DNA from 3 places in the Spirosoma pomorum genome. Region 1 is predicted to be linked to each of the others. Evidence: riboswitches for the same ligand, from Rfam matches in the RefSeq annotation. Region 1 holds a riboswitch; each other region holds the start of a gene.
What was found. Region 1 has a riboswitch for thiamine pyrophosphate ahead of ACYVAD_RS15355 (TonB-dependent receptor). Riboswitches for the same ligand answer to the same signal wherever they lie in the genome.
Positions count from the first base shown of each region.

Region 2: linked by a shared signal. The riboswitch ahead of thiS (sulfur carrier protein ThiS) and the one ahead of ACYVAD_RS15355 (TonB-dependent receptor) in region 1 are both predicted to bind thiamine pyrophosphate.
Region 3: linked by a shared signal. The riboswitch ahead of thiM (hydroxyethylthiazole kinase) and the one ahead of ACYVAD_RS15355 (TonB-dependent receptor) in region 1 are both predicted to bind thiamine pyrophosphate.

Region 1 is NZ_BAAHBP010000025.1:164,093-168,249, reverse strand. Features, by position in the region: gene ACYVAD_RS15375 (aspartate kinase) at 1-539, opposite strand, end outside; gene ribH (6,7-dimethyl-8-ribityllumazine synthase) at 644-1,144, opposite strand; gene ACYVAD_RS15365 (tetratricopeptide repeat protein) at 1,241-1,936, opposite strand; gene ACYVAD_RS15360 (DUF4926 domain-containing protein) at 2,022-2,246, opposite strand; TPP riboswitch at 2,323-2,419, shown strand; gene ACYVAD_RS15355 (TonB-dependent receptor) at 2,483-4,157, shown strand, end outside.
Region 2 is NZ_BAAHBP010000041.1:38,164-42,320, forward strand. Features, by position in the region: gene ACYVAD_RS25510 (mevalonate kinase family protein) at 1-103, opposite strand, end outside; gene ACYVAD_RS25515 (SGNH/GDSL hydrolase family protein) at 302-1,009, shown strand; gene ACYVAD_RS25520 (hypothetical protein) at 1,119-1,364, shown strand; TPP riboswitch at 1,746-1,837, shown strand; gene thiS (sulfur carrier protein ThiS) at 2,022-2,225, shown strand; gene thiC (phosphomethylpyrimidine synthase ThiC) at 2,222-4,120, shown strand; gene ACYVAD_RS25535 (thiamine phosphate synthase) at 4,117-4,157, shown strand, end outside.
Region 3 is NZ_BAAHBP010000003.1:117,139-121,295, reverse strand. Features, by position in the region: gene ACYVAD_RS08595 (nitroreductase family protein) at 1-525, shown strand, start outside; gene ACYVAD_RS08590 (ABC transporter substrate-binding protein) at 748-1,935, opposite strand; TPP riboswitch at 2,025-2,126, shown strand; gene thiM (hydroxyethylthiazole kinase) at 2,193-2,999, shown strand; gene thiE (thiamine phosphate synthase) at 2,996-3,667, shown strand; gene thiD (bifunctional hydroxymethylpyrimidine kinase/phosphomethylpyrimidine kinase) at 3,627-4,157, shown strand, end outside.

The DNA.
Region 1 (4,157 bases):
GTAACAATGATATGTTTATCATCATGCTGAGGCAGCATGTCCGCCAATCTCTGCTCAGTGAACGAGATGACGGGCTCATTGTCTGCATCAATCTGCATGAATTCCAGCGCCGGCAGTAAGACCGAAGGAACACCTTCTTCATCAAGATAAGACTGAAAAAGTTGCGTACTCAGCAATTCGCCTTCTGCCACCAGTTCCTTTTCCTGCTTCAACGTGAAAGGCTTGATCGTTGTCAGGGAACGTATGAACGAAAACTCGTTATCAACGATCTGCTGACCAGCTGCTTTACCAGCTTCGGTACTGTATAGCTCGCTGACAAACGTATCGTAATGCGCTTTGAGCGTATCAATAGTCTGATTCGCCTGTGCGTCATTGTTATCCTTGAGCGACTCACCGATAGCCAACAGTGAATTCGTCGAGCCTGACAGCGCCGATAATACGACAATTTTACGTGTATCATCGGCCGTAACTAATCGGCGGATGGATTGCATACGTTCGGGCTTCCCGACCGATGTACCTCCAAATTTCCAGACGTGCATATGTGAAGAGTGAAAGAGTGAGTGAGCGAAAGAGCGAAAGAATGAAACTTAGCTACATCGCTCTTTCACTCTTTCATTCCGCATCGGCGGTCCGATTTCGCTCTTTATAGTTTACTGTATACCAGCTTCTGCAAGCCGAGCATTTTGATAGCGGTGATGGCGGCTTCATCACCTTTGTTCCCATGTTTGCCACCCGCCCGGTCGAGGGCCTGTTGCTGATCGTTTGGTGTCAGAACACCAAAAATGACCGGTTTGCTGGTCTTCAAACTGACATTGGTCAGGCCTTGCGCAACGGCGTGATTGATGTAATCGTTGTGTTTGGTTTCACCCTGAATGACGCAGCCTAAAGCAATAACCGCATCAATGTCATCACGCTGCGCAAACCACTGTGAACCCAGGCTTAGTTCGTAACTACCCGGTACGTTCGCCCGGACGATGTTTTCGGCTTTGACGCCGTGTTGAAGCAGCGTTTGGTAAGCACCGTTAAAAAGTGCTTCTGTTACTTCGGTATTCCATTCGGAAACCAGAATGGCAAAACGCCGGTGACTGACATCGGGTAGCGCGTCTGTCGAGAAGACGCTGAGGTTTTTTAAATCAGAAGCCATATATCCGTAAAATTTCGTCTGTAGGGAATGAAAACAAAAAAGGACAAAACCCCGGTCGGCTTTGTCCTTTGCTGTATTTATGATTGTCAAATACGCTTACGACTCACCGACCGTTGCCTCCAGCAACGATTTGTATTTTCGAGCACTAACAGCCTCGGTCGATTGTGCGTATTTTTCGATGATCGTATTGTATGTGTCGATCGCTTTATCGTTTTGTTTAGCTTGCTCCTGGGCGACAGCAAGTTTCATCAGGTACGATGGGCTAAAGAATTTATTTGGCTTGTAGTCAGCTGCTTTCTGATAGTAGCTGGCAGCCTCTTCAAAATCCTTTTTCTCCATATACGCATCGCCAATTAGAGCATAAGCACGCGCCTGAACCAGCAGATCCGATGAGCTAAAGCTTTTGAGTTGATCAATCGCTTCATCGAACTTACCCTGTTTCAGTAAAGCCGTACCAGCGTAAAATGCAGCCAGATTACCAGCGGGTGTAGAGCCATAGTTATCGGCAACAGAAAGCAATCCGGGAGTCTTACCATCGCCGTTCAACGCCTGTTTCAGCGAATCTGCTTCAAGTTGGTATACCGAAGGGAAGAGTTCAACCTGGGCGGTTTCGTCCTGGCTACTCACGTAGTACCGATAGCCGAAAAAGCCGACAATCAATAAAACGATTCCACCAAGGACACCGAAAAGGACGTTCCGGTTTTCCTCAAAAAAATATTCGGCCCGTTCAAACTGACCTGTCAACGCGTCCGGGTCTTCTAAAAAATCCAATCCGCTGTTCTTCTTGCTCATGCTTTTGCAATTTGGATTGCAAAATTAGAAAGAATTAAACTTGTGAAAAAGCGTAATGTTCAAAACTTTACAGAAAGATTTTTTACTAAATGGCCGTATCCCGAACAGACATAATTTCGGATGATCGCACGCAGCGGATCTGGTGAGGTAACAGGATTTCAATGGCTACCGTCTCGCCAGTTAACGTAACAAACTCAACCTCGAATCCTTTACCTTCCCCATATACAGTCAAAATCGTGCCGACATCGCCCTGTTTTAGCCGACCGCCGGCCACATCTTCCTGGAGCACAACCAAATCAAACTCATTCATACTCGGTACCAACTGATTTGTTTAAATAACGATACGCTCACCGTCTTGTTTTTAGAAATGATGTAGATTTGTGGCGCTAATCTTCTAGGGGTGCCTGAAAATAACGGGCTGAGATTATACCCATTGAACCTGATCCGGGTAATGCCGGCGAAGGGAGACGGAGTTCATTTCTACTAACTTTTTGACAATCAAAAGGTAGGTTTGGCCCCTTGGCCTATCGTCATGTTTTTTTCGCGATGAAAAAACCGATGATTGGGCGGTATAACCGCTTTTATCTACTGACAGTCCTGAGTTGGCTGTTTGTGCTGCCTGTATGGGCTCAATTCACGCTTTCCGGAACAGTAGTTGACGCCGAAGGTGCTGCCGAAACGCTACCCGGTGTTGCCGTTACCGTTGAAGGAACCTATAAAGGAACATTCACCAACACTAATGGAGCATTTCAGCTAACCAATCTACCAGCGGGACCATTATCTCTGCGTATTTCTTTACTGGGTTATGAATCCCAGACCAGGGAGCTGCAACTGACCCAGAACGAAACGCTTTCTATTCGTTTACAGAGGACGGCGGTTGTGGTGGATGAGGTAACAGTGAGTGCTACCAGAGCCGATCAGAAGTCGGCGATCGCCTACACGAACGTTTCACGTCGGGATCTGAACAAGCTTAATTTGGGACAGGACATACCGCAACTGCTCAACTTTACGCCTTCTATCGTGACCACATCAGATGCTGGGGCCGGGGTGGGTTATACGGGTATTCGGATTCGGGGGTCGGATGCCACACGGGTGAACGTAACGCTGAACGGGATTCCCTATAACGATGCTGAATCGCAGGGAACGTTCTTCGTGAATATGCCCGATTTTGCGTCGTCGGTGAGCAGTATTCAGATCCAGCGGGGGGTAGGTACGTCAACGAATGGCGCGGGCGCGTTCGGGGCTTCGCTGAATATTCAGACGAACCAACTTCAGGAAAAGCCATACGCCGAAGCCAATCTGTCGGCGGGCTCGTTCGGTACCCGGAAAGTAAACGTACTGGCTGGAACAGGGCTGCTTAATAATCATTTTGTGCTGGATGCCCGACTGTCTAAGATATATTCAGATGGCTACGTTGATCGGGCATTCTCGGACCTGAAATCGTTTTACATCTCCGGCGGCTATTACACCAAGAAAAGCTTTTTCCGGTTGAACGTCTTTTCGGGCCGGGAGCAGACCTACCAGTCGTGGGGTGGCGTCCCCGAAGATTTACTGCGGACCAACCGGACGTACAATGTATATACCTACGACAACGAAACCGATAACTATCAACAGGATAATTATCAGCTCATTACGTCGCACGAGCTAAGCCGGAACTGGCGGCTGAATGTATCGGCTTTCTATACAAAAGGACGGGGTTACTATGAACAGTTTCGGCCTAATGACCGCTTCAGTAATTACGGTCTGCCGAACGTAGTAATTGGCGATTCTACAATTACCCGCACGGACATTATTCGGCGTCGGTGGTTGGATAATGACTTTTATGGTACTGTTTTTTCGCTGGATTTCAACAGTTTTAAAAAGCTGACGGCGAACATTGGCGGGGGCTGGAACCAGTATAAAGGCGCTCACTTCGGCGAAATTATCTGGGCGCGCGTTGCCGGAAATACCAATATCCGGGACCGGTACTATAACGACGATGCGACCAAGACGGATTTTAATCTGTACGCTAAAGCATTCTACCAGTTTACGTCAAAGTTCAACGCCTACGCTGACATGCAGGTGCGGCAGATCAAGTACTCGTTCCTGGGGTTCAACAGCCAGCTCCAAAATGTGCAGCAGAATGCCAGCCTGACGTTTTTCAACCCTAAAGCTGGCCTCACGTACACACTCAACGATCAAAATTCAGTGTACGCGTCGGTAGGTGTTGGGCACCGCGAAC
Region 2 (4,157 bases), on a different contig from region 1:
AGGAGATCGCGGCAGCAATGACGGGCAGGCCCAGGTAATCCAGATGTTCACCAAAAAGGCAGATACGCCCTGGCGTCGAAACCGTTAGCGGTTGGTAAGACATACGAAACGTTGAAACAGAGTAGGACCACTGTGGGCTGCGTGTACATCAGACTCGTTGGTTGGTAATCAACGTAAGACTCGTTGTACACGCTTTCGTAAATATACTGGCGGTCGACAGTCGGCCTAACGTAGTCGGCGAAAAAAGTCAGTAGCCGTACGGGCAATCTGCCTTATTTTGCAGCCATTCTCCCCTATTCCTATGCATCTGACATTACGTTCCTGTGTTCGGCTCAATTGCGGCTTTCTTTTCCTTACCAGCTTACTGGCAACAACTACCTCGTTTGGTCAGACAACCGCCCCCGACACTACGTTCCGGAGCACATTCTACGAACAGAAGCGAACTCTGTTTGAAAGTCTGCCCAACACCAAAAAGGAAATCATTTTTCTGGGTAACAGCATCAGTGATTTTGGCGAATGGGCCGAGCTATTCGACGATCATCACATCAAAAACCGGGGTATCTCGGGTGACCTTTCCTACGGTGTGCTGGCGCGCCTGGGTGAAGTAACGGCCTCGAAACCCGCCAAGATTTTCCTGTTGATCGGCATCAACGACCTGGCCCGTGGGATTCCAGACGAAGCCATTATCCGAAATTACCGCCAGATCGTTCAACAGATTCGCCAGGACTCTCCGCGTACCCGTATCTACCTGCAAAGCGTTTTTCCAACGAACGATACATTCCCACAGTTCAAGCGCCATCAGGGCAAAGAGGCCCATATTAAAGCGCTTAACGACGCGCTCCGGCAGTTAGCCAGCGAAAACGGTCAAACCTACGTCGACCTGCATCCGTACCTGGCCGACAGCACCGGTAAGCTCGATGCTCGTTACACTAACGATGGCCTGCACCTCCTCGGCGCGGGGTACAGTCAGTGGGTCAAGGCGTTACGTGAGCTGGGGCACATGAAATAGGAGTACGCAAACGCAGCGTTTTCTTCCGCAGCCTCACGTATGCAGATAGCCTAAACAAAGGGCGCTAGCTGGTCGTTTTCTGATCAATTAACGTTCACCAACCGCAATCATGCAAAACCAAACCGCGGCTTATTTAACCAGCCCCAGCCCCGTTGTTCTGATTACCTACCAGAAAGAGCCATACCAGTATTTTGCGGTCTTCGTTGATCAAACCCGGCAGCAGGCGGAAGATCTGTTCAAGCAAAAATATAACCTTGACGCCGACGACAAGTACGAAGTAAAAGAATACGAAAACGTAGAAAGTTATTCGGTCTCCGAAGACGGCGAGCTACTAGTGAATGGTAGCTATAAGTGAAAAACTCTGGTAAAGCAGATCCCCTTGTTTGTCAAGGAACTATAAACCTCTGCTTTGCCAGAGTTTATATTAGTTCTGCTTAGCGCACTAGTGTCCTCTTCTCAAGGGTTCCTTTCGCAGGAATTTTGCTGTTTACCACCCCCAACCCCTCCTAAAACAGGTGGGGGAGTTAAAAAAGGTTACTTCTGTGTATCCCCCTTCTTTTTTAGGAGGGGGCCGGGGGGGTAAACAGCAACAAATCAAGACAGATTCACTAACGCGTGTCACCCTACAAGGGTAACACTTGAGAAGAAAACAATAAACGATTTAGTTAACACCGTATTGACTACTTAAGTACAGCTGCTTAAGTCAAAAAGTTTTCTACCTTTACGCTGCTAAACAGCGAAGCTTTAGGGGTGCCCGGACGGGCTGAGACATCACCCTTTGAACCTGAACAGGATAATACCTGCGGAGGGAAAAGCGAGAATACAGGTCGTTTTCAGTAGCGTATTCATACATTAGTCTGACAGGGTTGTGGTATAAACACGACCGGATTCCGGGACATCGTCCAGGCCAGACATTCGAATACGCGTTCGGCCTTTTTTCTGCCTATTTCTCCCAATTTATTCTGCTGCGGTCTCTCCTATCGGCGCTGCGTTTAGCCCTTAACGCACGATTATGACCGTATCCGTCAACAACCAACTCGTTGAGACGTTGCCCTCGGCCTCGCTGGGGAGCCTGCTGACCCAACTCGCCTTGTCCCAGAAAAAGGGAATCGCGGTTGCTGTCAACAACGTTATTGTTCCCCGCGCTACCTGGGAGCAGTTTTCTTTATCCGGCAACGAAAAAATCACGGTTTTACAAGCAACTCAGGGAGGATGAGCACAACCCCAAACACCCAGTCGCTGCCGACGCAGCAATCGATCACGCGCCAGCCACTGACCGGTTCGCGCAAAATTTACGTGTCCGGCCAGCTGCACGACATTCGCGTTGCCATGCGCGAAATCAACCTATCCGACACGGTATCGCACGTAGGGTTGGACAAAGCCCGCCAGCCGAACGCACCCGTAACGGTTTACGACACCAGCGGACCCTACACGGACCCGGACGTAGCCATCGATCTGGAACAGGGTCTGCCCCGCCTGCGCGAATCGTGGATCACGGGCCGGGGCGACGTCGAGCAGCTACCGGCTTTTTCGTCGGACTACTGCAACCAGCGCCTGGCCGACCAGAGCCTGGATGCCCTGCGGTTTGCGCACATCCGTCATCCCTACCGGGCCCGCGCCGGACAAAACGTAACGCAGCTGCACTACGCCCGGCAAGGGATCATTACGCCCGAAATGGAGTACATCGCCATCCGGGAAAATCAGCGCATCGACTCTCTGAATGAGCAACTACCCCGTTCGCAGTCGGCACTGTTGCACCAGCATCCGGGTAATAGTTTTGGGGCTAACACCCCTAAAGGGCACATCACACCCGAATTTGTACGACAGGAATTAGCTGCCGGGCGAGCCATTATTCCGGCCAACATCAATCATCCCGAAGCTGAACCCATGATCATCGGCCGCAATTTTCTGGTCAAGATCAATACCAATATCGGTAACTCGGTGGTGTCGTCGAGCATCGAGGAAGAAGTAGAGAAAGCCGTCTGGAGCTGCCGCTGGGGTGGCGATACGCTGATGGATCTGTCGACGGGTAAGAATATTCACGAAACCCGGGAATGGATCATTCGCAACTGTCCGGTTCCCGTTGGTACGGTCCCCATCTACCAGGCGCTGGAGAAGGTGAACGGCAAAGCCGAAGCGCTGACCTGGGAACTGTTCCGCGATACGCTGATCGAACAGGCCGAACAAGGCGTCGACTACTTTACTATCCATGCGGGCGTGCTGCTGCGCTACATTCCGCTGACGGCCCGGCGCGTCACGGGTATCGTCTCGCGGGGGGGCAGCATCATGGCGAAATGGTGCCTGGCTCACCACAAAGAAAACTTCCTGTACACGCATTTCGAAGACATCTGCGCGATCATGAAAGCCTACGACGTATCGTTCTCGCTGGGTGACGGACTTCGACCTGGCTCCATTGCCGACGCCAACGATGCTGCTCAGTTCGCGGAACTAGAAACGCTGGGTGAGCTAACCAAAATTGCCTGGAAACACGACGTACAGGTGATGATCGAAGGGCCGGGTCACGTACCCATGCACCTCATTAAAGAGAACATGGACAAGCAGTTGCGCGAGTGTGACGAAGCCCCGTTCTACACGCTCGGCCCACTGACGACGGATATTGCTCCCGGATACGACCACATTACGTCGGGTATTGGCGCGGCCATGATTGGCTGGTTCGGAACGGCCATGCTCTGTTACGTTACGCCCAAGGAACACCTGGGGTTACCCAACAAGAAAGACGTAAAGGACGGGGTGATTACCTACAAGATTGCGGCCCACGCGGCCGACCTCGCCAAAGGCCATCCGGGGGCGCAGTACCGTGACAACGCTTTGAGCAAAGCCCGCTTCGAGTTTCGGTGGGAAGACCAGTTTAACCTCTCGCTCGATCCCGACACAGCCCGGGAATTCCACGACGAAACCTTACCCGCCGAGGGAGCCAAAACGGCACATTTCTGCTCAATGTGCGGTCCGAATTTCTGTTCGATGAAGATTACGCAGGATGTACGCGACTACGCCGAACAGCACGGGCTGGCGGGTGAAGACGTCCTCGATCAGGCAATGCAGACAAAAGCGAAAGAATTTGCCGAGCAAGGTAACCAACTGTATTTATGACAATTAGTCCCTTACACTACCTCGTCACCCGACCCGA
Region 3 (4,157 bases), on a different contig from region 1:
TTCCCGCCCAGCTATACCAACCAGGAAATTCCCCGTGAACTGATTGAACAGGTACTCGAAAGTGCTACCTACGCGCCCACGCACCGCCTGACCCAGCCCTGGCGTTTCACCGTTTTCCGGGGTGAAGGCTTACAGAAACTGGCCGATTTCTTCGGTGATGCCTACAAAGCACAAACGGCTCCAGAAGCGTACTCGGAAGCGAAATACGAAGGTGTGCGAACCAAAGTACTGAAATCAGCCTGCGTCATGGCTATCATCATGGACGTGCACAGCGATAAAGTACCGGAATGGGAAGAAGTTGCTGCCGTGGCCTGCGCCGTGCAGAATATGTGGCTGACGACAACGGCCCTGGGTATTGGGTCGTACTGGAGCTCGCCAAGCAGCCCGGCTCGTCTGCACGAGTTCCTAGGTCTGGGTGATGATCAGAAATGCCTGGGTTTCTTCTACATGGGCTACCACAACGCCGAGCCTAAACCCGCCGTTCGCAAACCCATCGAAGAAAAAGTAAGCTGGGTCGAAGCGTAGAACTTTTTTGTCTTTTCTGTCATGGCTCCGGCCACCCAGCCCAACGACAGGAGAGATAGTAAACTTGTTTCTTTTCAAGTCTTAATACCCCTAAATCCCCTAAAGGGGACTTTGCTCATTCTCGGACAGAGTCCCCTTTAGGGGATTTAGGGGTATTAACACAGTTTCTGATATCCTTCCTATCGTCAGGATGACAAAAACAAAGTAGAATACGTAACGACTTTATTTAACCTGCTGGTAATAAACCAGCTTGTGTTCAGGCACCAGTTCGGGATGTAGAATCTTGATCAGGTCGGCCAGGACCAGGTGGGCGTTGACAGCCCCAGACTCCCAGTAGTCGTTGGCACCTTTGGCGTTCACGCGCTTGTTGTAGTTGAATACCTGCCCCGTTTTGAACGACTTAAAATCGCCGTAGCGAACGTCCTGCGCCACGATGTCCGGCTTGGTGGTAGCCGTACCAACGTTCACCCAGTAATCGGCGGTGAGGGCGACGGGATAAACAGCTTCAAAACTCAGACCGAGTCCCCCCTGCCCTTTCGTGTCGTTCCAGTGATACGTACTGCCTGCATCCCGAAAAAACTGCGCCATGTAACTGTCGCCGTAGGGCACAAACCACGAATCTTTGTAGCTCATACCCGCAATCACACTGGGCTTTTTCGTTACGTTCTTCGTCAGGGTAGCCAGTCGGTTATACTCCGTTTCGACTTCGGCAAACGTCTGATTGACCAGCGCTTCTTTATCCAGCAGGACAGCCACCAGCTTGACCCACTCCGCCCGCCCCAGCGGGGTCGTCTCCAGCCATTCGGAATTGATCAGTACCGGCACCCCCGCGCGGGTTAATGTCTGGTACCGATTGAGCTGCGCCGTGGGGCTCCCCGATACCATCAATAGGTCCGGATGCATGGCAATCAGGGCTTCTTCATTGAGCGTCTGATCTCCGCCAACTTCCTTGATTTTCCCCTCGGCCACTCGCTTTATTACCCGGGGCGACGAAATGTAAGCCGCGTTATCAACGCCGACCAACACGTCCTCCGCGTTCAGAAAACTGAGCAAACCAATGTGCATTGATGACGACGTAACCAGGCTGCGAATGGGCGTTTCGATCACCTGACCTGCTGGCAGATTCGTCGGTTTAGGGGTTCCCCGGGGGATCAGCACGTACGTCGCCGTGTCTTTGTCGGCGGCCGCTGAGTTGAAAATGCGGACCAGTTTGTACCCGTGGAGATATTCAACCGAAAAGCCTTTGGCGTGCCGAACGGAAACCTGCCCTGTGGACGAATTCGTCTGACGCCTGTCGGTCACCGGAGTTTGTTCAGTTGTCTGGCGGGAACGGCAGTGGGTGAGAAGGAATAGCAGCACCAACAGGGGCAGCCAGGTAGCACGGAGAGGTGGGCAACATTGGGTAGGCATAACGCGCCAAAGGTAACAGGATTGAGCCAATGCTTTTCTACCGGCCAAAAGCAGGTTGATCGATTACTGAAATTACACGTACCTTTGACGCACAACTTTAGGGGTGTCGGTTCAGGAACGAGCCGACTGAGACAATACCCTTATTACCTGATGCAGTTTATACTGCCGTAGGAAAAAGTTAGCTCCGCTTGCTGCTCTGACAGACCGCGGTCTTTTCTCTCCCCTGAGGTTGCTATCATTCGTTAATGCAACCCCGTATGACCGCAACACCCCAATCCATCTGGAATGACGTTGAGCAGATTCGCTCGCAGTCGCCCCTTGTGCAAAGCATTACCAATTTCGTTGTCATGAACAACACGGCCAATGCCCTGCTGGCACTGGGTGCTTCGCCGGCCATGGTGCATGCCAAAGACGAAGTGGCTGATTTCGTTACCATTGCCAGCGCGCTGGTTGTTAATATCGGCACGCTGGATCAGAACTTTGTCGCCGGGATGCGTCCGGCTGTCCTACGAGCCCGCGAACTGAATAAGCCCATCATCTTCGATCCGGTCGGCGTAGGCGCTACGTTCTATCGCAACCAGGTTAGCCGGGAGCTGCTGGACCTGGCCCCGCCAACCGTGATCCGGGGCAACGCATCGGAGATTATGGCACTGGCGGGTCTGAACGCGAAGACCAAAGGTGTCGACAGCATACATGGATCATCGGCGGCTCTCGACAGTGCTCGTCAGTTAAACGCCGAACTGGGTAGCATCGTGGTCGTGAGTGGTGCCGAAGATTATATCGTCAGCGCGGATCAGGTCGTAACCGTTGCCAACGGTCACACGATGATGACGAAAGTAACGGGTATGGGCTGTACCGCCACGGCGCTGATCGGGGCGTTTGCGGCTGTCAATCCCAACTATTTTCTGGCCGCCGTACACAGCATGGTCGCGATGGGGCTGGCGGGAGAACTGGCCGCGCGTCGGTCACCCGGTCCCGGCAGTTTGCAACTCAACTTTCTGGACGCGCTCTACCAACTAACAGCGCAGGACGTAACGGCTCACCTCAAACTAGGGCAGCTATGAACGTAAACGACCGCGTCTACCTGGTAACCGACAGCGTTATCAGCCAGCGGGCGGGCCATACGGTCCCGTTTGTGGTGGAAGAAGCCTGCCGGGCGGGTGTCGGCTGGGTGCAGCTCCGCGAAAAGACGATGTCGACCCACGCTTTTGTTGAGCTGGGTCTTACGCTCAAAACCATTACCCAACGCTACGGTGCCCGGCTGCTGATTAACGACCGGATCGACGTGGCGCTGGCCATCGACGCCGACGGTGTTCATATCGGGCAGGATGATATGCCTTACCCGATGGCCCGTAAGCTATTGGGTCCGGACAAACTAATTGGTTTGTCGATTAATAACATGGCCGAACTGCTGGCCTCTCAGGCGTACACCGATATCGATTACCTGGGCGTAGCGGCCGTTTTTGCCACGCCGACCAAACTCGATACTGTCAGTGAACTCGGCCTGCTGGGCTTACAGGCCATTTGCGCCCAAACCCACCTGCCAACGTTCGCCATTGGCGGCATCAACGCAGCTAATAGTCAACCGATCATGCAGACCGGCGTAACGGGCGTAGCCGTCGTGTCAGCCATTTGTGGGCATCCGTCGCCCTACGACGCAGCCCGTGAACTCATTCAACTTACCCAAGCCTATGAAAACATACACCCGGGTTCTGACGATCGCCGGATCTGACAGTGGTGGTGGCGCTGGTATCCAGGCCGATCTGAAAACGATTTCGGCGCTGGGCTGCTACGGCCTCTCGGTCATTACGGCCCTCACGGCGCAAAACACGCTGGGCGTAACAACCATTCACCCCGTCCCCCCCGCTTTTGTAGCCGAGCAGATCAAGGCCGTCCTGAGCGATATTGGTGCCGATGCGATCAAGATCGGTATGCTCCACTCACCCGACATCATCCGGACTATCAATGATACGCTGCGAGAATTTGACGTACAAAACATTGTCATCGACCCAGTCATGGTGGCGACGAGTGGCGATAAGCTCCTGCAAGACGACGCCATCGACGCGCTAAAAACTCACCTGCTGCCAATGGCTATGGTGATAACGCCTAACTTACCCGAAGCGGGGGTCTTGCTGGGACGTACGCTTGAAACCTTTGACGATTTACGACAGGCGGCCAACGACCTGAGTAGCCAGTACCCCGGCGCTGTCCTGGTGAAAGGT